DNA from 4 places in the Mesorhizobium sp. WSM4906 genome. Region 3 is predicted to be linked to each of the others. Evidence: predicted binding sites of a transcription regulator. Region 3 holds the regulator's gene; each other region holds the start of a gene.
What was found. Region 3 encodes PhoB, which activates phosphate uptake and scavenging genes when phosphate is short. Its sites were predicted from a motif close to TGTCATNNANCTGTCAT; they were not measured.
Positions count from the first base shown of each region.

Region 1 (5,434 bases), 3.1 Mb from region 3:
GGCGCAGGAACTGCACCACCACGTCGAAGGATTCGTAGGGGTGGTGGACGATGATGTCCTTCTCGCGGATAGCGGCCAGGCAGTCGCCGCCATGCTCGCGGATGCGCTCGGGAAAACGCGGATTGTAGGGCGTGAATTTGAGATCGTCACGCGGGATGGCGACGATCTCGGAGATCTGGTTGAGCGCCAGCGGACCGGTCAAGACGCTGATGCGGCTTGCCGAAACGCCGAGTTCGCCGGCGACGAAGTCGCGCAACTCGGCCGGCATCAGCGTGTCGAATTCGATGCGGATCACGGACCCGCGACGACGGCGTTTCAACGCCGTCTCGAACAGGCGCACGAGATCCTCCGACTCTTCCTCGACCTCGATATCGCTGTCGCGAATGATGCGGAACGTGCCGGAGCCCTTGACCTCATAGCCGGGGAACAGCTTGGAGATATAGATGCCGACCGCTTCCTCGAGCGGGATGAAGCGCACGTGGTGCTTGCGGTCGGGCAGACGGATGAAGCGCCGCAGCGCCACCGGCAAGCGCAGCAGCGCGCTCATCTCCTCGCCATTCTTGCGGTGGCGCAACTGCAGCGCCATCGAGAAACCGAGATTGGGGATGAACGGGAACGGATGCGCCGGGTCGATGGACAGCGGGGTCAGCACCGGGAAGACCTGTTCCTGGAAATGTTCTTCCAGCCAGGCCTTCTCGTCCTTGCTGAGCGCGTCGCGGGTGATGCTCTCGATGCCTTCCTTGTTGAGCAGCTCCATCAAGGTCGACAGGCTCTTCTGCTGGTCTTCCTGCAGTCGCTCGACCTCGCGCAGCAGCTGCTCGAGCTGCTGCTCGGGCGTGCGGCCGTCCGGACTCTTCAGCACAATGCCCTCGCGCACCTGGCCGGCGAGACCGGCGACGCGGACCATGAAGAACTCATCAAGATTGGCGGCCGAGATCGACAGGAAGCGGACGCGCTCGAGCAGCGGATGGTGCTCGTTCAGCGATTCCTCCAGCACGCGCCGGTTGAACTGCAGCCAGGAGAACTCGCGGTTGACGAAACGGTCGGGATTCCCGCCGTCGGGGCTTGCCGCCTCGACGGTGACGAATTCGCTCTGTACCGGTTTCAGTTCATTCATGGTTCCTTGCCCGCAACCGTCCCTTTTGGAGCGCCATACACCGCCGGACGCGTGACCGACGCTCTAACACGCTTTCATGACGCATGATGTCACGGAATCGGTAGTTCCCCGAGGTCATGCGCTTAACCGGCTCAACTTATCCTCTGCCAGCCTTTTGCGACAGTTTCATTTCATCGATCTTGCAAACTGGCAGGTTATGATCCAGATGCAAACGGGTCCGAACTGAAGGAGACGACGATGGCAGGCGGTTCCATTCCCCATTTCCAGAACGATGCGGGCCATCCGGTCATCGACATCGGCGTCAAGGAATTCATGTGTACCGGCGCCAATCCGCCTTTCGACCATCCGCATGTATTCCTCGACATGGGCGACGACGATGAGAAGGTCTGCCCCTACTGCTCGACGCTCTACCGCTATTCGCCGAAGCTGAAGGCGACGGAAACGGAGCCTGCCGGCTGCCTCTATATCGACCAGGCCGCCTGACTAGCAGGTCGCGGATGATTGCCAGATCATGACTGAAGCGCGGTCCCGGCAGGTCGTCATCGCCGGGGCCGGCATAGCTGGCCTGACTGCGGCGCTCGCCTTTGCCGAGCGCGGTTGCGTCGTGACCGTGCTGGAACAGGCCAGGCAGCTCGAAGTGGTGGGCGCCGGGCTCCAGCTTTCCCCCAACGCGACCCGCATCCTGCGCCGGCTCGGCGTGCTCGACCGCTTGGCGACAAGCGCCGTCAGGCCGGAAGCGGTGGTGCTGAAGGACGCCGCCACCTTGCGCGAGCTGGCGCGGGTGCCGCTGGGCCAGGCTGGGGAGAACCGCTGGGGCGCGCCCTATCTGGTCGCGCATCGCGCCGATCTGCACACTGCGCTGACAATGCGGATGGCCGAGCTGCCCGAGATCCAACTCGTCACCGGCGCGCGGGTGACGGACATCACTGTCGAGCCGCAAAACATCGCCGTCACAGCCGAAACGGATGGCGGAAAGATCGAGGCCGCCGGACACCTGCTGGTCGGCGCCGACGGCGTCTGGTCGACTGTTCGCAGGCAGCTTGCGGGCATCGATTCAGCTTTCGGGAAGAACCGCTTCTCCGGCGAGCTCGCCTGGCGCGCCACGGTGGCGGCGGAAAGCGCCGCCGGCCAGGCCTTTGCGGCGACCGGCGCGGGCGACTGCGTCACCACCTTCCTGCACCCGGGCTTCCATATGGTCGCCTATCCGGTGAGCAAGGGCAGCGCCGTCAACCTGGCCGCCTTCACCAAGGGCGAGCGCATCGCGGAAGGCTGGTCCGGCCATGCCGACCCCGCCATTCTTGCCGGCGCCATGCGCGGCACGTCGGCGGCCCTGGCGCGGCTTGCCGCGCTCGCCGGACCATGGACAGCGTTTCCGATCCACACCGTCGAGCAACGGCGTTGGACGATGCCGGAGGGCATCGCGCTGATCGGCGATGCCGCGCATGCCATGACGCCGTTCGCGGCGCAGGGCGCGGCGATGGGAATTGAGGACGCCTCGATGCTCGCCAACCTGATCGCAGCCAGCGATCCGAAGCAAAGCCTCACCATCTGGGAAAAGCTCAGGCGCCCGCGCATCGAAAAGGTGCTCGGGCGCGGCGCGCTCAACCGCCTCGCCTGGCACGCCTGGGGCCCGGTGGCCATCGCCCGCAACCTGGTGCTGGCGACACGGCCGGCAGAGAAGCTCGCCGCGGATCTGGATTGGCTTTACGGGTGGGAGGAGAAGGTTGTGAGGCGGTAGGGGCTTTTAGTGGGTGGCCGACAAAATTGGATTGGCCGGCGGGACAGCACCCCCCTCTGTCCTGCCGGACATCTCCACCACTTGGGCTACGACATGCACACATTTCCAAGCGGCTGGTCTTTGGCGATAGCGTGCATGGCTTGGCGCATGACTGTCCAACGCAGCGCTGGTCGACCCCCACTCCGTCTCGGCTTCGCCGAGCCACCTCTCCCCCGATCGACGGGGTAGAGGAAAGGCGCCAAGCGTTTTACCGCCAGCGCTCGTCCAGCAACGCTCCCTTCCTTTCCCTCCGGAGGGGGGAAAGGTGGCGCTGCGAAGCAGCGACGGATTGGCGGAACCACGTGGCAATCAAGCCTCCAGCCCGATCAGTCACGCCGGTCACAGAAGATGTGTGCATCCCCTAGACCACTTGGGGGGAGATTGGCAGCTTCGGCGCCGCCGGCCGGGCTTCTCAAAATCGCTCTCCGATCGCTCAGTGCAGGATCTGCGACAGGAACAGTTTCGTGCGCTCATGACGCGGATGGTCGAAGAACTCGGCCGGGGTGTTCTGCTCGACGATCTGTCCCTGATCCATGAAGATGACGCGGTTGGCGACCTTGCGGGCAAAGCCCATCTCGTGGGTGACGCAAAGCATGGTCATGCCTTCCTCGGCGAGGCCAACCATCGTCTCCAGCACTTCCTTGATCATTTCGGGGTCGAGCGCCGAGGTCGGCTCGTCGAACAGCATGATGCGCGGGTTCATGCAGAGCGAGCGGGCGATCGCCACGCGCTGCTGCTGGCCGCCGGACAGCTGGCCGGGGTATTTGTTGGCCTGCTCCGGGATCTTGACGCGCTTCAGGAAATGCATGGCGATTTCCTCGGCCTGCTTCTTCGGCGTCTTGCGCACCCAGATCGGGGCCAGCGTGCAGTTCTCCAGGATGGTGAGGTGCGGGAACAGGTTGAAGTGCTGGAACACCATGCCGACCTCTCGGCGCACCTCGTCGATCTTCTTCAGATCGTTGGTGAGTTCCTTGCCGTCGACGATGATCTTGCCCTTCTGATGCTCTTCCAGCCGGTTGATGCAGCGGATCATGGTCGACTTGCCGGAGCCGGACGGACCGCAGATGACGATGCGCTCGCCGCGCATCACCTTGAGGTTGATGTCCTTCAGCACATGGAACTCGCCATACCATTTGTGCATCCCGATGATGTCGATGGCGACATCGGTGGTCGAGATATGCATCTTCTTGGCATCGACCTTGATTTCTTCGGCGCTGACGGCGTTTTCGGTGGCCATGGCCAATTCCCCTTTTATCGTTCGATTTGATGCATGTCGTTGTCCCAAAACCGCTACGGGCTTTTGGGCGACATGCATCAGCGTTTGTAGCCGGTGTCGAGCCGGCGTTCGGTGTACATTGAATAGCGCGACATGCCGAAGCAGAACAGCCAGAACACGAAGGCGGCGAAGATCAGCCCGGACCTGGCGGTCTGCGGCGTCGCCCAGTTGGCGTCGGACAGGTTCTGCTTGACCACGCCCAACAGGTCGAAGATCGAGATGATGAGCACCAGGCTGGTGTCCTTGAACATGCCGATGAAGGTGTTGACGATGGCGGGGATGACCAGTTTGAGCGCCTGCGGCAGCACGATCAGGCCCATCTTCTGCCAATAGCCGAGGCCGAGCGAATCGGCGCCCTCATACTGCCCCTTCGGGATCGCCTGCAGGCCGCCGCGCACCACCTCCGCCATGTAGGCGGCGGCAAACAGCGACACGCCGATCAGCGCCCTCAGGTACTTGTCGAAGGTGACGCCAGCCGGCAGGAACAGCGGCAGCATAACGCTGGCGAAGAACAGCACTGTGATCAGCGGTATGCCGCGCACCGTCTCGATGAAGATCACGCACAGCATCTTGACGATCGGCATCTTCGAACGCCGGCCGAGCGCCAACACGGTGCCGAGCGGCAGCGACACGGCGATGCCGACGAAGGAGAGGCTCAGGGTGATCAGCAGACCGCCCCAGCGCGCCGTCTCGACATACGGCAATCCGAAGACGCCTCCGACCAGCAGGAAGAAGGCGACGATCGGCAGCACCAGGAAGAGCAGGATGGCGTTCAGCCCCTTGCGCGGCACGCGCGGGATCAGCATCGGCACCAGGAGCGCCACGAACAGGATGGCGACGAGGATCGGCCGCCAGCGCTCCTCGATCGGATAGGTGCCGAACATGAACTGGCCGAACTTGGCGTTGACGAAGGCCCAGCAGGCGCCGGTCCAGCCGTCGGGCTGGACGCCGCCCTGCGAGACCGTGGCGCAGACGCTGCGGTTAGGCCCGGTCCACTGGGCGTTGATGAAGGCCCAGTTGATGACCTGCGGCAGGATCCAGGCCACTATGGCAATGCCGAGGACAGTAAGGATCGTGTCGCCCACAGACGCGATCAGGTTCTTGCGCACCCATGCGTAGAGGCCGCGCTCACTGGGTGGCGCCGGCTGGGCGAGAGCCATCTCGGTGCGCACCCAGGACATATCGTGTTCCTGCATGGCCCTACCTCTCCACCAGCGCCATTCTGGCGTTGACCACGTTCATCACCGCGGAGGTGACGAGGCTC
Region 1 covers NZ_CP121355.1:4,930,642-4,936,075, forward strand. Annotated here, with positions in the region: gene QAZ22_RS23705 (RNA degradosome polyphosphate kinase) at 1-1,117, opposite strand, end outside; gene QAZ22_RS23710 (zinc-finger domain-containing protein) at 1,355-1,600, shown strand; gene QAZ22_RS23715 (FAD-dependent monooxygenase) at 1,629-2,855, shown strand; gene QAZ22_RS23720 (amino acid ABC transporter ATP-binding protein) at 3,328-4,131, opposite strand; gene QAZ22_RS23725 (amino acid ABC transporter permease) at 4,209-5,366, opposite strand; gene QAZ22_RS23730 (amino acid ABC transporter permease) at 5,371-5,434, opposite strand, start outside.
Region 1: a site for PhoB is predicted at 1,274-1,290, ahead of QAZ22_RS23705 (RNA degradosome polyphosphate kinase). Genes of this name have one in related genera too.

Region 2 (5,434 bases), 1.3 Mb from region 3:
TCGACGACATCGCCGAGGAAGAAGGCCGACTGGATCAGGCTGAAGGGGATGTAGTCGGACGACAGGATGTCGAGCAAACCGTCGCCGGCAAGCGTGCGCGCCGACACATTGCCGGAATGCGAGGAGCCGCGCATGACATTGGGGGCACCCATCAGCACGCCGAGGCCGGCCGCCTTCGAGGCTCTTGCCGCCTCCTCGGTGGTCGGGAACTCGGCAACGCGCACGCCCTGCGCAATCGCCTCGTCGACATGGCCGGCCGTCGCATCGTCATGGCTGGCGAGGACGATGCCGCGCTCGTGGCAGGCGGCGGAGATGAAGACGCGGTTGGGACCGGAATTCCTGGCCGATTCCGCCATCCGCTTCTCGCAGAATTTCTGGAAGTCGCGATCGGTCAGCTTCAGCTTGCGCTGGTAGTAATAGGCATAGGTCTCGAGATTGACGAACTGGCGCTGGCCCGGCGCATGGTCCATCAGCGAGGCGAGCTTGACCCTGTCGTCGGTCTCGAAATTGGCGAAGGCCTCGAGGCAGTCCGGCGCCGAAACCTCGCAGCGCAGATGGATGAAATGGTCGGCCCTGAGCCGATCCTGCCTGACGCTGTCCTCGATCGCGTCGGCGAGGCTGCGGACGTCGTCGGACTTCAGGTCGGCGTCCTCGTCCATGCCGACGCGCAGAGCATCGAGCACGGTGGTGATGCCGGCGGTCGCCACCTGCGCGTCATGGGCGAGCACGGCGGCGATCGGGTTCCAGCGCACTTTCGGGCGCGGCGCGTAGTGGCCTTCGAGATGGTCGGTGTGCAGCTCGACGAGACCCGGGATGATGTAGTCGCCGCCCATGTCCTCGCCGGCGCGGGCGGCGGCGCCCGGCTCGATCGCGGCGATCTGGCCATCGCGCAGCAGCAGCGAGCCCTCGACGATCTCGTCGGGCAGCACGATGCGGGCATTGGTGAGGAAGGTTTCGGCGGTCATTTCAGGCGATCCTTAGTCTCGGTATCAGGCGGTTTTTCTGGCCGGGCGGCGGCCAAGCGCATGGTGGGAGAGCACCATGAAAGGGGCGCCCGGTTCGGTCTCGACGAAAAGCGTCAGCGCGTCCACCGGCACCGGGTGCTGCAGCACGTCCGCGAACAGACTGTCGATTGCTGCACGAAGACGTGGGCTTTCCTGTGGCCCGACGCGGCCGGACAGCGTCATGTGGAAGCGGAACGTCTCGAAAACGTAAGGATAGCCCCACTGGCAGAGGTTGCGGAACTCGTCCGGCTTCAGCGAGTCGGGGCTGCGGCGCTCGATCTCGGCTTCGGTCAGCGGCGCGCGGAAACGGTCGAAAGCGCGCACAACCTCGCCGGCGAAGCTGTTGAGAGGATCGAACGGCGCTTCCGGCACCAGGGCGAAAAAGCCGTCGATCTGACCGACGACGAGACGCGGAATGACGACCGGCGGCGTCGCCTCGGCGAAATCGTCGAGCGCCGCGCGCAGCGAGGTTTCGGTCTCGTTCGGCGCCAGCCGAAACGGCGCCTTCAGCGTCGCATGGAAGCCGTAGCGCCTGGCCGAAGCCGTGTGGAAGGCAACTTCCGCCGCCGACAGGTCGGCCACGGCCTCGACCGGCCGCGTCGCCGCGCCGAAGGGGTCGCGTCCAAGCCAATTGGCGGCGATACGCGCCAGCGGCTCGTCCTGCCGTGGGGTGAAATAGATGGCGTAGCGCATGAAAGAACCTCGTCAGACCCCGCCATAGGTGATTTCCATGACGGATTGACGAAGCTTTCATGGGTTTTCGAAGGCAGACAGCCCCCGACAGTCCTTAGCCGACGATTTTCTCGAACTGGACCAACAGGTTGAGCTCGATGAAAAATCTCAGGCCTTCATCAGCCACTCGTGCTCGGCCGCGTTGTGGAATTTCCACGTCCGCTTCGGGCCGGCCATGACGTTGAGATAATAGAGATCATAGCCGTGGCAGGCCGCGCAGGGGTGGTAGCCCCTGGGCACCAGCACGACATCGCCGTCCTCGATCGCCATCGCCTCGTCCAGGTCGCGCACGCCGTTCCTGTCGGCATCGGTGTAGACGCGCTGGAAGGCGAAGCCCTGCGGCGGGTTGAGGCGGTGATAATAGGTCTCCTCCAGATAGGATTCCGCTGGGAGATTGTCCCGGTCGTGCTTGTGCGGCGGATAGCTGGAGGTATGGCCGCCGGGTGTGATGACCTCGACCACCAGCAGCGAGTCGGCCGGCTTGCCCTCGGGCAGGATGTTGGTGACGTAGCGCGTGTTGGTGCCCTTGCCGCGCACCTCCTGGCCGAGATCGTCGGGCGAGATGACACGGGCCGGCAGGCCGCCGCCGAGGCCCGGCGCCGAGCAGACGGCGAGCTCCAGGTCGGTGTCGGCGATCACCGACCAGTCGGAGCCTTGCGGCACATAGACCGACCAGGGCTTGCCTTCGAACGGCGACATGCGCTCGCCGAGCAGGCCGAGCTCCTTGCCGCCGGCCGAGACCTTGCCCTTGCCGGTGACGAAAACCAGGCAGACTTCGCGCTCGCCCGTCTTGCCGGACGCGGTCTCGCCTGGCCGCAGCCGATGCAGATCGAAACCGACATAAGTCCAGCCGGCGCTTTGCGGGGTGACGTGAGCGACGTGGCCGTGGCCCTTGTCGGCCTTGACGAGCAGTTTCGACATTTTTGTCTCTCCTATGCCTGTTGGCTCTGGTGGTTTGGCGCACCAGAGATTTCACCAGCTGAGGAATCCGCCCCAAACCTTCGGGATTGGCCGTAGCCTCCAAACTTCGTCATCCTAGGGCGAAGCAGGAGCGAAGCTCCGTCGCGGAGACCCTAGGATCCATGCCGTTACCTTAGTCGAAGGGCGCACCGGAGCAGAATTCTGCACCGTTACAACTACCTTCAAAGTCACGGCATGGATCCTGGGTCTGCGCTGCGTCGCTACGCTCCTTGCTCCGCCCTAGGATGACGAAGCGAGGGGCGTTCCGGCCAATCGCCAACGCAAACGAACCGTCACCCACGCAACATCCAATACAAAAGAACCTCCAGTCCATCGACCGCTTCAATCCTTCGGCTCGGCGGGGGGCTTGTCCTCCTCGACCGGCTTGTAGAGGTAGAAGAACTGCCACACCGCGTAGCCGGCGAAGCCGAGCGCGATGACGCCCCAGAACGGCGTACCGGAGGCGAACTCGATCACCGACCAGACCAGACAGACGGCGACGACGGCGATGCGTCGCCATAGCGGCCGGAAGAAGGGGTGCTCATAGTCTTTCATAGCGCCAATCCAGGATTTGCCCAAAGCGCAACGGATAAACCGCGCGCCGTGGCAAATCCACCGTCTAGGCCGGGAAGCCTTGCGTCTCCACCGTATAGCCGGCGGCCGTCATCACCCGCATCAGCTCCTTGTGGCCGACCTGAGCCATCTTCAGCGGCGGGTTCTTCTTCGGATCCTGCTCGGCCTCGACCACGAACCAGCCTTCGTAGCCGTAGTCGGCGAACTTCTGCACGATGGCGCCGAAATCGAGCGAGCCGTCGCCGGGCACGGTAAAGGCGCCAAGCGCCACGGCATCGAGGAAGGACTGCTTGGTGCGGTCGAGCCCGTCGATCACGCCCATGCGCACATCCTTCACATGCACGTGGTTGATGCGCTTGTGGTGGTTGTCGATGGCGCGCAGCACATCGCCGCCGGCAAAGGCAAGATGGCCGGCATCGAGCAAAAGCGGAATGCCTTCGCCGGAATTGCGCATGAAGGCGTCGAGCTCCGGCTCGGTCTCGACCACCGCCGCCATGTGGTGGTGGTAGGAGAGCGGCATGCCCTGGTCGGCGCACCATTCGCCGAATTCGGTGACGCGGCGGCCATAGGCCTTCATCTCGTCGTCGGAAAGCTTCGGCTTGGTGGCCAAAGGCTTGGAGCGGTCGCCCTGGATGGAGCGGCCGACCTCGCCATAGACGATGCAGGGCGCGCTCACCGCCTTGAACAGGTCGATCATCGGCTGGATGCGATCCTTGTTCCTGGCCAGATCCTCATTGACCAGCGTGCCGGAAAACCAGCCGCCGCAGAGCGTGACGTCGGCCTCCTTCAGGATCGGCAGCATCACTTTCGGATCGTTGGGGAAACGGCGGCCCATCTCCATCCCGGTGAAGCCGGCCGAGCGCGACTGGCGCAGGCACTCCTCCAGCGACACGTCATCGCTCAATTCCACGAGATCGTCGTTCCACCACGCGATGGGGGACATGCCCAGTTTGGCTTTCAAGTCGTCACTCCAAGTTCGGATCGTTCCATTTTCGCTCGTCGGCGCTGCCCCTCATCCGCCTGCCGGCACCTTCTCCCCGTGAAGCACGGGGAGAAGGGACAAGCTCCAGCGCCGGCGTCCCCCTCTCCCCGTGAAGCACGGGGAGAGGGAAGGGTGAGGGGCGGCGCCAGCGTCAATCACCTGCACTCTGCATCTGCTTTTTGTCCTCATACGCCTTGCGCGCGGCGTTGACCTGGGGCCGCGACGAGACCTCCGGCACGGCGACATCCCACCAGTGGCCGCCGGCTTCGGTCGACACCAGCGGATCGGTGTCGATGACCAGCACGGTGGTCTTGTCGTTGCCCTTCGCCTTGGCCAGCGCCGTCTCCAGCTCGGCGATCGACGCCACCTTCTCGGCGACGGCGCCGAGGCTTGCGGCATGAGCCGCGAAGTCGACATCGGGCATCACCTCGTGGCGGGCGTCCTTGAGCAGATTGTTGAAGTTGGCGCCGCCGGTCGCCATCTGCAGCCGGTTGATGCAGCCATAGCCGCGGTTGTCGAGCAGCACGATGGTGAGCTTCAAGCCGAGCATCACCGAGGTGGCGATCTCGGAGTTGAGCATCAGATAGGAGCCGTCGCCGACCATGACGACGACTTCCTGATCGGGCTTCGCCATCTTGACGCCGAGGCCGCCGGCGATCTCGTAGCCCATGGTCGAGAAGCCGTATTCGGCATGATAGGAGCCCGGCGTTCCCGCCTGCCAAAGCTTGTGCAGTTCGCCCGGCAACCCGCCTGCGGCGTGCAGCAAGGTGACGCCCGAGCCCATCGCGCGCTGCACGGCGCCGATCACCTGCGCATCGGAAGGATAGGCTGCATTGGTCGAAGCCGTCACCTTGGCGGCCGCTGCCTGCCATTCCTTTTTGCCCTTCAGCGCGTCGTCGGTCCAGGCGGTCGGCGCCTTCCAGCCCTTCAGCGCGGCGCTGAGCTCGGCCAACCCTTCGGCCGCGTCTGCGACCAGCGGCAGCGCCCAATGCTTGCCGGCGTCGAAACCTTGCGTGTTCAAGCCGATGATGGTGCGGCCGGCATTCTTGAACAGCGCCCAGGACCCGGTGGTGAAATCCTGCAGCCTGGTGCCGACGGCGAGAACGACATCCGCCTCTTCCGCCAGCCGGTTGGCGGCGGAGGTGCCGGTGACGCCGACGGCGGCCATGTTGAGCGGATGATC
Region 2 covers NZ_CP121355.1:555,491-560,924, forward strand. Annotated here, with positions in the region: gene QAZ22_RS02535 (alpha-D-ribose 1-methylphosphonate 5-triphosphate diphosphatase) at 1-965, opposite strand, end outside; gene QAZ22_RS02540 (DUF1045 domain-containing protein) at 990-1,697, opposite strand; gene iolB (5-deoxy-glucuronate isomerase) at 1,845-2,657, opposite strand; gene QAZ22_RS02550 (DUF3329 domain-containing protein) at 3,039-3,251, opposite strand; gene iolE (myo-inosose-2 dehydratase) at 3,316-4,230, opposite strand; gene iolD (3D-(3,5/4)-trihydroxycyclohexane-1,2-dione acylhydrolase (decyclizing)) at 4,403-5,434, opposite strand, start outside.
Region 2: a site for PhoB is predicted at 1,735-1,751, ahead of QAZ22_RS02540 (DUF1045 domain-containing protein). Genes of this name have one in related genera too.

Region 3 (5,434 bases):
TGCTGTCGCTGAATTTCCTTTCCGTCGCCGTCATCGACTATGCCGGGCAGGTCATCGCCGAGGAGCAGCGGCGCCTCGATACGCTGACCATGCCGCGCGACGAGCTGATCGGCGAATGCGTGGCGATCGTCCGGCGCCGGCTGGAAGACCCCGACCTCGATGTCCGCAGCGTCGCCCGCATCGCCATGGGCATCCAGGGCATCACCGATTCCCATGCGCGGGCAATGCTGTGGTCGCCGATTACGCCTTTGACCGACATTCCTTTCGCCGACATCCTGGAAAAGGAATTCGGCATCCCGGCGACCATGGAGAACGACTGCAACATGATGGCGGTGGCGCTGCAATGGCGCGACCCCAACCGCTATCGCGACAACTTCATTGCCATCCTGCTGTCGCACGGCATCGGCATGGGCCTGGTGCTGAAGGGCGAGCTGTTCACCGGCACGCATTCTTCCGGCGGCGAGTTCGGCCACATGATCCATCGTCCAGGCGGCGCGCTCTGCCGTTGCGGACGCCGCGGCTGCGTCGAGGCCTATGCCGGGAACTACGCCATCTGGCGCAGCGCCATGAAGATGAGCGAGGACGCCGAGCCGGTCGACGTCGGCGACGCCGACATGCGGGCGCTTGCCGCCAAGGCGCGGGAGAAGGACGGCCCGGAGCGCGAGGCATACCGCCGGGCGGGCGAGGCGTTGGGCTTCGGCCTCGGCAGCCTGTTCGCGCTGATAGACCCGGCGCCGGTCGCCATGGTCGGCGTCAGCGCCGCCGCTTTCGACCTGATCGAGCCGTCGCTGCGCGAGGCCATCGCCCAGACCGCCGGTGGCCAGCACTCGGAATCGATCTCCTTCGACACTGAGCCGAACGAACTGCCGCTGATCCGCGAGGGCTGCGCCATGCGCGCGCTGACCTTCGTCGACCAGGAGATTTTCGCCCCGGGCGTCCAGGCAAGGGCGGGCGCCGGGAAGAATGTGGCCTGAGCGGCTTTCCGAATCGCCGGAGATTAGCGAAGGCCTTTTGAGCTTTCGTCATTCCAGGGCGGAGCAGGAGCGAAGCTCCGTCGCGAAGACCCTGGAATCCATGCCGTCACCTTGATCGAAATGCGCAGCGGAGCAGAATTCTGCACCGCAGTGCCGCGTCGACGTCACGGAATGGATCCTCGGGTCTGCGCCGCGTCGCTTCGCTCCTTGCTCCGCCCGTGGATGACGAAGCACGAGCGTCTCAGCTACTCACCAACGCATGCGATCCGGTAGCGGACGCGTCAATTCCACGAACGGTGCGCCTAATCCTCGCGGATTGCGTATCCCGCGCCGCGTATGGTGCGGATGACATCGGGCATGCGGCCGTTGTTGACCGCCTTGCGCAGGCGCCCGACATGTACGTCCACGGTGCGCTCGTCGATATAGATCGTCTCGCCCCAGACATTGTCGAGCAACTGGCTGCGCGAGAACACCCGGCCGGGATGCCGCATCATGAACTCGAGCAGCCGGAACTCGGTCGGACCGAGCCTGATCTCGCTCTTCTTGCGGTAGACGCGGTGTGATTCGCGGTCGAGCACGATGTCGCCGACTTTGAGCACGCTGGAAAGCACCTCCGGCTTGGCGCGGCGCAACAGCGCCTTGACCCTGGCCATGAATTCCGGCGTCGAGAACGGCTTGACCAGATAGTCGTCGGCGCCCGTCGAGAGGCCGCGCACCCTGTCGCTTTCCTCGCCGCGCGCCGTCAGCATGATGATCGGCAGCCGTTCGGTCTCGGGCCGCATCCTGAGGCGGCGGCAAAGCTCGATGCCGGAAACCGCCGGCACCATCCAGTCGAGCACCAGGAGATCGGGCACGTTCTCCTGCAGGCGGATCTCGGCTTCGTCGCCGCGGGTGACCACCTCGACCTGATAGCCTTCGGATTCGAGGTTGTAGCGGAGCAGCACCCCCAGCGGCTCCTCGTCCTCCACCACCATGATGCGTGGCGCGATCATTTAGCAGGTACCTTCGTTTGTCAGGCCGCCGGCGCCGACATCGCCGTCTCGTCCTGCTTCGGACGGTTTGCGGGCAATTGGGTGCCGGTCAGCACATAATAGGCATTCTCGGCGATGTTGGTGACGTGGTCGCCGATGCGCTCCAGATTCTTGGCGCAGAACAGGAGATGCGTGCAGGCCGTGATGTTGCGCGGATCCTCCATCATGTAGGTCAGGAGCTCGCGGAAGACGGAGGTGTATTTGACGTCGATGCGCTCGTCGTCGTTCCGGAGCTTGGCGAGCGCCGTGGCGTCGCCCACCGTGTACTCCTCGATCACGCCCTGGACCTGGATCAGCACCAGCTGCGCCATCGAGTCGATGGAGTGCGACAGGTCGCGCGGCGCGGCGCTGACGCCGACGGAGCCGACGCGCTTGGCGATGTTCTTGGCGAGATCGCCGATGCGCTCGAGGTCGCCGGCCATGCGGATCGCGCCGACCACGCTGCGCAGGTCGTCGGCCATCGGCTGGCGCTTGGCGATCAAGGTGATGGCGCGATCGTCGAGCTCGCGCTGGCGCGCGTCCATGATGGCGTCGTCGGAGACCACGCGCTGCGCCAGCGCGTTGTCGGAATTGAGCAGGGCCTTGGTCGACGCGCCGACCATCGAGCCGGCGAGATCGCCCATGTCACGGATAAGCTGGCTGATCTGCCTCAGATCCTCGTCGAAGGAAGCGACCGTATGGGCCATGATTATGTCCTCGTATGAAACTCAGCCGAAGCGGCCGGTGATATAGTCCTGCGTGCGCTTCTCGCGAGGCGAGGTGAAGATCTTCTCCGTCCGGTCGAACTCGACCAGCTCGCCGAGATACATGAACGCCGTCTGCCGCGACACGCGCGCCGCCTGCTGCATGTTGTGGGTGACGATCACGATCGTGTAGTCGGCCTGCAGCTCGTCGATCAGCTCTTCGATCTTGGCGGTCGACAGCGGGTCGAGCGCCGAGGCCGGTTCGTCGAGCAGGATGACCTCCGGCTTCACCGCCACGGTGCGGGCGATGCAAAGCCGCTGCTGCTGACCGCCGGACAGGCTCTGGCCGCTGGCGTTGAGCTTGTCCTTGACCTCGCTCCAGAGCGCCGCGCGCTTCAGCGCCGACTCGACCCGGTTGTCCATCTCGGCCTTGCTGATCTTCTCGTACAGCCTGACGCCGAAGGCGATGTTCTCGTAGATCGACATCGGGAACGGCGTCGGCTTCTGGAACACCATGCCGATCTTGGTCCTGAGCAGGTTGAGGTCCTGCGAGCGGTCGAGGATGTTCTTGCCGTCGAGCAGCACCTGGCCTTCCGCGCTCTGCTTCGGGTAGAGCTCGTAGATGCGGTTCAGCACGCGCAGCAGAGTCGATTTCCCGCAGCCCGACGGCCCGATGAAGGCGGTGACGCTGCGCTCGGGCAGCGACAGGTTGATGTCCTTCAGCGCCTTCGACTGGCCATAGTAGAAGTTGAGGTTCTTGACCTCGATCTTGGCCTTCTCGACGGCCGTGTCGGCTACGTTAAGGTCGGTGGACAACATCGGTTTCATCTGTCCTCTCTGCGTCCGGTAAGGCTGCGGGCGAAGATGCTCAGCCCGAGAACCGTCAGGGTTATTATGAGTGCGCCCGTCCAGGCCAGCTGCTGCCATTCCTCATAGGGGCTGAGCGCAAACTGGAAGATGGTCACCGGCAGGCTGGCCATCGGCGCGTTGAGATTGCTCGACCAGAACTGGTTGTTGAGAGCGGTGAAGAGCAGCGGCGCCGTCTCGCCGGAAATGCGGGCGATCGCCAGCAATATGCCGGTGACGATGCCGGAAAGCGCCGCGCGATAGGCGACCGAGCGGATCACCACCCAGCGCGGCGCGCCGATGGCGGTGCCGGCTTCGCGCAAAGCGTTGGGCACAAGGTTGAGCATGTCTTCGGTGGTGCGCACCACGACGGGGATCACCAGGATCGACAGCGCGACGGCGCCGGCTATCGCCGAGAAATGGCCCATCGGCCGCACCATCAGCTCATAGACGAACAGGCCGACGATGATCGACGGCGCCGACAAGAGGATGTCGTTGATGAAACGCACCACCGTGGTGAGCCGCGAGAAGCGCCCGTACTCCGCCATATAGGTCCCGGCGAGCACGCCGATGGGCGTGCCGACGACGATGCCGATGATGGTCATGATGATGCTGCCATAGATGGCGTTGAGCAGGCCGCCGGCGTCGCCGGGCGGCGGCGTCATTTCTGTGAACACCGCCAGCGAGACGCCGGAGAGCCCCTTGTAGACCAGCGCGCCAAGGATCAGCGCCAGCCAGGCGAGGCCGATGCCCGCCGCGACGACGCATAGCGCCATCATCACGGCATTCTTGCGCTTGCGGCTTTGGTGGAGCGATGCGGCGGTCGACATCGGTCAGGCTCCCGTGCGGCTATCGATGCGCAACAGCATGTAGCGTGCGAGCGCGAGGATGATGAAGGTGATGATGAACAGGATCAGGCCGAGCGCCACCAGCGACGACGTATAAAGCTCGCCATCGGCCTCGGTGAATTCGTTGGCGATGGTGGCCGAGATCGTCGTGCCCGGCGCGAACAGCGAGGCGCTGATGCGGTGCGCGTTGCCGATGACGAAGGTGACCGCCATCGTCTCACCGAGCGCGCGGCCGAGACCGAGCATGACGCCGCCCATGATGCCGACGCGGGTGTAGGGAATGACCACGCGCCGCGTCACTTCCCAGGTCGTGCAGCCGATTCCGTAGGCCGATTCCTTGAGCACCGCCGGCACCGTGTCGAACACGTCCTTGGTGATCGAGGTGATGAACGGCAGCACCATGATGGCGAGGATGAGCGATGACGTCAGCAGGCCGATACCGTAGGGCGGACCGGCAAACAGGCTGGAGAGCCCCGGGATGCCGTGAAAAATGTCGATGATGAAGGGCTGTATCGTCGTCTGCAGGAACGGCGCGAACACGAACAGGCCCCAGATGCCGTAGATGATCGAGGGAATGCCGGCGAGCAGCTCGACCGCGATGCCGATCGGGCGCCTGAGCGGGCGCGGACAGAGCTCGGTCAGGAAGACGGCAATGCCGATGCCGATCGGAACGGCGATGATGATGGCGATGGCCGAGGTGACGATGGTGCCATAGATGGGTGCAAGGGCGCCGAAATTCTCGGTGACCGGGTTCCACGCCTCCGTCGTCAGGAAGGAGAAGCCGAACTTCGACAGCGCCTCCCACGAGCCGGCGAACAGCGAGATCGCGACGCCGCCAAGAATGACCAGCACGAGAATGGCGGAAGCGCGCGTGGCCGCCCGGAAGACCATGTCGGTGAAGGCGAAGCGGCGCACCGTCGCTTCTCTGGTCCGCATGGCAGACGATGTCACGGCTTCGGAAACGGCACTCATCGAGCCCCTCGCATTTCAAAAGGTAGACAGGAGGGCGCCGGAAGCGCCCTCCTCATTCCGTAGGAATTACATGCCGGAAT
Region 3 covers NZ_CP121355.1:1,824,796-1,830,229, reverse strand. Annotated here, with positions in the region: gene QAZ22_RS08650 (ROK family transcriptional regulator) at 1-974, shown strand, start outside; gene phoB (phosphate regulon transcriptional regulator PhoB) at 1,277-1,966, opposite strand; gene phoU (phosphate signaling complex protein PhoU) at 1,987-2,694, opposite strand; gene pstB (phosphate ABC transporter ATP-binding protein PstB) at 2,713-3,516, opposite strand; gene pstA (phosphate ABC transporter permease PstA) at 3,513-4,364, opposite strand; gene pstC (phosphate ABC transporter permease subunit PstC) at 4,368-5,354, opposite strand; gene pstS (phosphate ABC transporter substrate-binding protein PstS) at 5,421-5,434, opposite strand, start outside.

Region 4 (5,434 bases), 1.6 Mb from region 3:
CGCACATCGAGGGTTTTGACCTTGTTTCGGCGCTTGGCCGCGAGCGTTCGGGCCGGCTCCTCCAGCCGGCCGTTCTCACGCCGGGTTCTGCAGATAAGTCCTGCCTCCCCGGCATTGCTTGAGATGGTCGAGCGCCCGTACCTGACCGGTGATCTCGAGGTCGCCGCGATAGACCGGATCGTGCCAGCCTTCGATGTCGATCGCACCGCGATAGCCGGCGAGCCGCAATTCGCTGATCACCCGCGTCCAGTCGCTGTCGCCGAAGCCCGGCGTGCGCATCTGCACGAATGGCAGGCGGCCGAACACGCCATGCTCGCGGATCACGTCCCAGCGCACCGTCGCGTCCTTGCCGTGGACATGGAAGATGCGCGGCGCCCATTTGCGGATCTGCGGGATCGGGTCGATCAGATAGACGAGCTGATGGCACGGCTCCCATTCGAGGCCCAGATTGTCGTTGGGCAATTCGTTGAACATCAGCTCCCAGGCGTCGGGATTGTGGGCGATGTTCCAGTCGCCGCTCGCCCAGTTGCCGTCCATCGCGCAATTCTCGAAGGCGATGCGCACACCCTTGTCGGCGGCGCGCTTCGCCAATCGCCCCCACACCTCGCGGAAGCGCGGCAGGCTGTCGGTCAGCGGTTTGCCGCGGATGCGGCCGGTGAAGCCGCTGACAGTGGAAGCGCCGAACAGATGCGCATTGTCGATCACCGTCTCCCAGGCCGCCAGCACGCCGCGATCGGTATCGCCATTCTCCAGCGGATTGCCGAACACGCCGATCGAGGACACGGTCACGTCGGCATCGCCGATCGCCTCGCGGATCTCGCCGGCCAGCCGCGGCAGGTCCTTGCCGCCCAGCGTCTGCCAGAAGAAGGGCTGGATGCTTTCGAAGCCAAGCGGCAGGATCTGTCTGATATAGGCGGCCGGATCGTCGAGATTGGCCCGCACCATGGTGCCGATCCTGATGTCGAGAAGCGGGTTTGGCATCGTCATCCTTCCTGGGTCGCGATCGCCACGCGCCGTCCGGTCTCCGCGCTTTCGATGGCGCCGAAGACCATGGCCAGGCTCTTGATGTTGTCGGCGCCGCGCGTTTCGGGCTCGGTCCCGGTTTCGACCGCGTGCATGAAATCTTTGATGATACCGAGATGGCCGCCCACCCGATCGGCGGGGTCGAGCGCCGGCACCTCGATCAGCTGGGTCTTGTCGATGATACCGTCGCGGCCGGACGCAACCACCTCCGCCCTCAGCTCCTCATGGCCGTCCCACAACAGGCTGCCGCGCTCGGCGACGATGCGCCAGCTGCCCTCCCAGCTGGTGCGAAAGCCGTCGGCGCACCACGAGCCGGCGTAGGTGAAGACCTTGCCGCCGCCAAAGTCGAAGACGGCGCTGGCGGACGATCCCTGCCGGTACCAGGAATTGGCCGGCTCCCATTCCTGGCAGTAGACGCCGGCAGGCTCGCCGGCGACCATGTAGCGCGCGGCATCGAAAGTGTGGATCGCCATGTCGAGCAGCAGCACATGGGCCATCTCCTCGCGAAAGCCGCCGAAATGCGGCGCGACGAAGAAGTCGGCATGGATGCTGGTCGGCTTGCCGATGGCGCCGGAGTCCAGAAACCGCCGGATCCGCCTGACATTGGCGACATAGCGGCGGTTCTGGACGACGGCGTGAACGCGTCCGGCGCGACGGGCAGCCTCGATGATGGCGCGGGCATTTTGCGGACTGTCGGCGAGCGGCTTTTCGGTAAGCAGATGGCAATGATGGGCGAAAGCGGAGAAGGCCACTTCGCGCCGGGCCGCGGGAACCACGACGTCGAACACGGCGTCGGGCTTCGTCTGGCCGAGAACGGCGTCAACGCTGGTGCCGACGACGGCGGCGGCAAGCCCGTATTCGCGCGCCCTCGCCTTCGCCCGCTCGGCATCGAGATCGACGAGACCGACGACGGCAAGCCCGTCGATCTGCCTTGCGGCATCGAGCCAGTGCCTGCTCATGGCTCCGCACCCGACCAGGACGACCTTCATCATCCAGCACTCCTCCCGTTCGGCCCCTCCAGGCCGACCGTCACGGCATCCACGGCGTACCGTAAACGTTTTCCCGTAAACGTTTACGACAACACACCCGATGGCGTAGAATGTCAATCACCCACTCGCGAAAATCGTCATCGGCTGCTTGGCCTGAGCGCCGGCCGGTGCTAGCGAAGAAGGGGGAGAACCTGCCTTGGCGTCCAGCATCCACGATCTCGCGCGTCACCTGAACATTTCGATCGGCACCGTGTCGCGCGCCTTGAACGGTCGCGCCGACGTCAATGCCGAGACCCGCCAGCGCGTGCTGGAGGCGGCCAGGAAGCTGAACTATTCGCCCAACCAGTCCGGCCGCAGCCTGCGCCAGGGCGCCACCCGCTCGATCGCCTTCATGCTGCAGCCGCATCCGGGCGACCAGCAATATGGCGAGCCGTTCTTCATTCCCTTCCTGACCGGGCTGCAGGCGCGGCTCGCCGAGTATGACCTAGATCTGATGGTCGTCATGGGTGAGCCAGGCCAATATCAGCAGGAGAGGCTGCGCCGCGTGGTTGAGACGCGCCGGGCCGACGCGGTCGTGTTGGCCAATACACGGCGGGAAGACGATCGGATCGACTACCTCAGCAAGGCCGGCTTTCCCTTCGCCACGCTTGGCCGAAGTCAATCCGGCGGGGACACCTATCCTTCGCTCGATATCGATTTCGAGAGGGCGGGTGATGAAGCCGTCGACCGGCTGGTCGCGCACGGCCACCGCCGCATTGCCGCCATCCGCCCTTCGCTTGATCTCAACTTCGGCTACCTGTTCCTCGACGGCTACCGCAAGGCGCTGAAGAGGCACGGCATCGAAGTCGACCCCGGCCTGATCGCCGACGGCTTCATCAACGAGCCCGGCGGCTACCAGGTGACGCCGCGCGTGATGCTCTCCAAGGACCGGCCGACGGCGATCATCTTCAACAATGACGCCATGGCGCTCGGCGGCTGCAAGGCGCTGGCCGAGATGGGCATCAGGCCCGGCCACGACATAGCGGTGATCGTCATCGTCGACACGCCGCTTTGCCGCTACTTCTCGCCGGCGTTGACCGCCTTCCGTCCGTCGCTGGAGCCCATGGGCCGGCGACTGGCCGAGATGCTGCTCGCCTCGCTCCCTGCCTTCGCCGGCCCGGAGGGACCGCGAACCATCCGCGAGGTCTGGCCGCTGGAGCTGATCGCGCGGGAAAGCGATTGAGCGCTTTTCCCTTCTCCCCTTGGCTTTTCCCTTCTCCCCTTGTAGGAGAAGGGAAACTGTCACGCAACCATCACGTTCAAGTCCTAGACCGCTCGACGGAAACCGGCTCGCCGCATCTTCGATGCCGCGCCCTTCCAGGCATTGGCCGATCTGTTCGTCAAGAAGGGGATATCCATGAAAAGTTTGAACCGCACTGTCTCGCTCGGCATCGCGCTTGCCCTGTTCACCACCCTGACCCCGGCGCTCGCCGACGGCGTCGCCTATGTCAACAAGGGGCTTGTCGGGATCGGCCGCATTCCGGCCAGCCAGAAGGACAAGTTCGGCGAGACCTTCGGTTCGGGCTCCGGCATGTCGATCGACACCAAGTCCTGGACGCGTGACGGCGCCGGCTACAAGGGCTCGCTGTGGCTGCTGCCGGACCGCGGCTACAACGTCGTCGGCACCACAGACTACCGGCCGCGCCTCAACACCATTTCGATCGAGCTGACCCCGACCGCTCCGGGCGCCGCGCCCGCCGCCGGCCAGGAACAGTCGAGCGTCAAGGCGACGCTAGCCGACACCATGCTCTTGACCGACGACAAGGGCGCTGACGCCACCGGCCTTGATCCGCTCAACGGCGTGCGCCCGGCCGCCGGCGACATGCCGATCCTGCCGCAGGCCGACAACGGCAAGCTGGCGCTGGACGACGAGGCGATCGTGCGCCTGCCCGACGGCACCATGTTCATCTCCGACGAATATGGCCCCAACATCTACCGCTTCTCGGCCGACGGTCATCTGATGTCGGCCACCCAGCCGCCGGCGGCTCTGGTGCCGATGCGCCATGGCAAGCCGAACTTCGCTTCCGACAACCCCGGCCCTGGCGCGGCCGAGCCCGATCCGAAGGATCCCGAGACCGGTCGCCAGAACAACCAGGGCCTCGAAGGCATGTCGATGACGCCGGACGGCAAGTTCCTGATCGCGGTGCTGCAGTCAGCGCCGCGCCAGGATGGCGGCGATTCCGGTTCGACGCGCCAGAACACCCGCGCGCTCGTCTATGACGCCTCCGACCTCGCCCACCTCAAGCTGGCGCACGAATATGTCGTGCCGCTGCCGGTGTTCAAGGACGCCAAAGGCAAGACCAAGGTGGCCGCGCAGAGCGAGATCGTGGCGCTGTCCGACAAGAGTTTCCTGATGCTGGCTCGCGACAGCGGCAACGGCCAGGGCCTGAAGGACGCCGAGTCGCTCTACCGCAAGATCAACATTGTCGACCTGACGGGCGCGACCGATATCGCCAATGGTCCGTTCGACGCCGCCGACAAGCCGGTCGCGCCGAAGGGCGTGCTCGATCCGTCGGTGACGCCGGCCAAGCTCACGACCTTCATCGATATCAACGACAAGGGTGAGCTCGGCCGCTTCGGCCTGCACAATGGCGCGCCGAACGACAAGAACAACCTCTCGGAGAAATGGGAAGCGATGTCGCTGGTGAGCGTGCTCGATCCGAAGCTGCCCGACGACTATTTCCTGTTCGTCGCCAACGACAACGACTTCCTCACCCAGGACGGCTTCCAGGTCGGCGCGCCCTACAAGGCCGAGGATGGCGCCGATGTCGACACCACCTTCCTGGTCTATCAGGTTACGATCCCCGGCCTGTCTGGAAACAGCCTCGCCGCGAACTAACATCGTTCATCGGGTCGGGTGCCACGAGGCATCCAACCCGCAAGGGATGCATCACCATCAGGCCTGCGATAGCATCGCGGGCCTGATTCATTTTCGGTGCCCGCCCCACCATGGATAACAACATGGATGACGACAAGCCCGCTCGCCGGCGGACCGGCGACCTGACCAGCGGCCCGATTCCGCGCACGCTGCTTTTGTTTGCCTTGCCGGTGCTCGGCTCCAACGTGCTGCAGTCGCTCAACGGCTCGATCAACGCCGTCTGGGTCGGGCGCTTCCTCGGCGAGGCGGCGCTGACCGCGACCTCGAACGCCAATCTGGTGCTGTTCCTGATCCTCGGCACGGTGTTCGGCATCGGCATGGCGGCGACCATCCTGGTCGCGCAGTCCGTCGGCGCCCGCGACTTGGCCGAGGCGCGGCGTATCGTCGGCACCAGCGCGACCTTCTTCTTCCTCGTCTCGATGGTGTTCGCGGTCTGCGGCTGGATCTGGGTCGACGCCATCCTCACCGGGCTCGGCACGCCGGCGGACGCCTTGCCGCTGGCGCG
Region 4 covers NZ_CP121355.1:3,465,608-3,471,041, reverse strand. Annotated here, with positions in the region: gene QAZ22_RS16485 (sugar phosphate isomerase/epimerase) at 76-981, opposite strand; gene QAZ22_RS16480 (Gfo/Idh/MocA family oxidoreductase) at 984-2,015, opposite strand; gene QAZ22_RS16475 (LacI family DNA-binding transcriptional regulator) at 2,209-3,234, shown strand; gene QAZ22_RS16470 (esterase-like activity of phytase family protein) at 3,409-4,890, shown strand; gene QAZ22_RS16465 (MATE family efflux transporter) at 5,013-5,434, shown strand, end outside.
Region 4: a site for PhoB is predicted at 3,292-3,308, ahead of QAZ22_RS16470 (esterase-like activity of phytase family protein). Genes of this name have one in related genera too.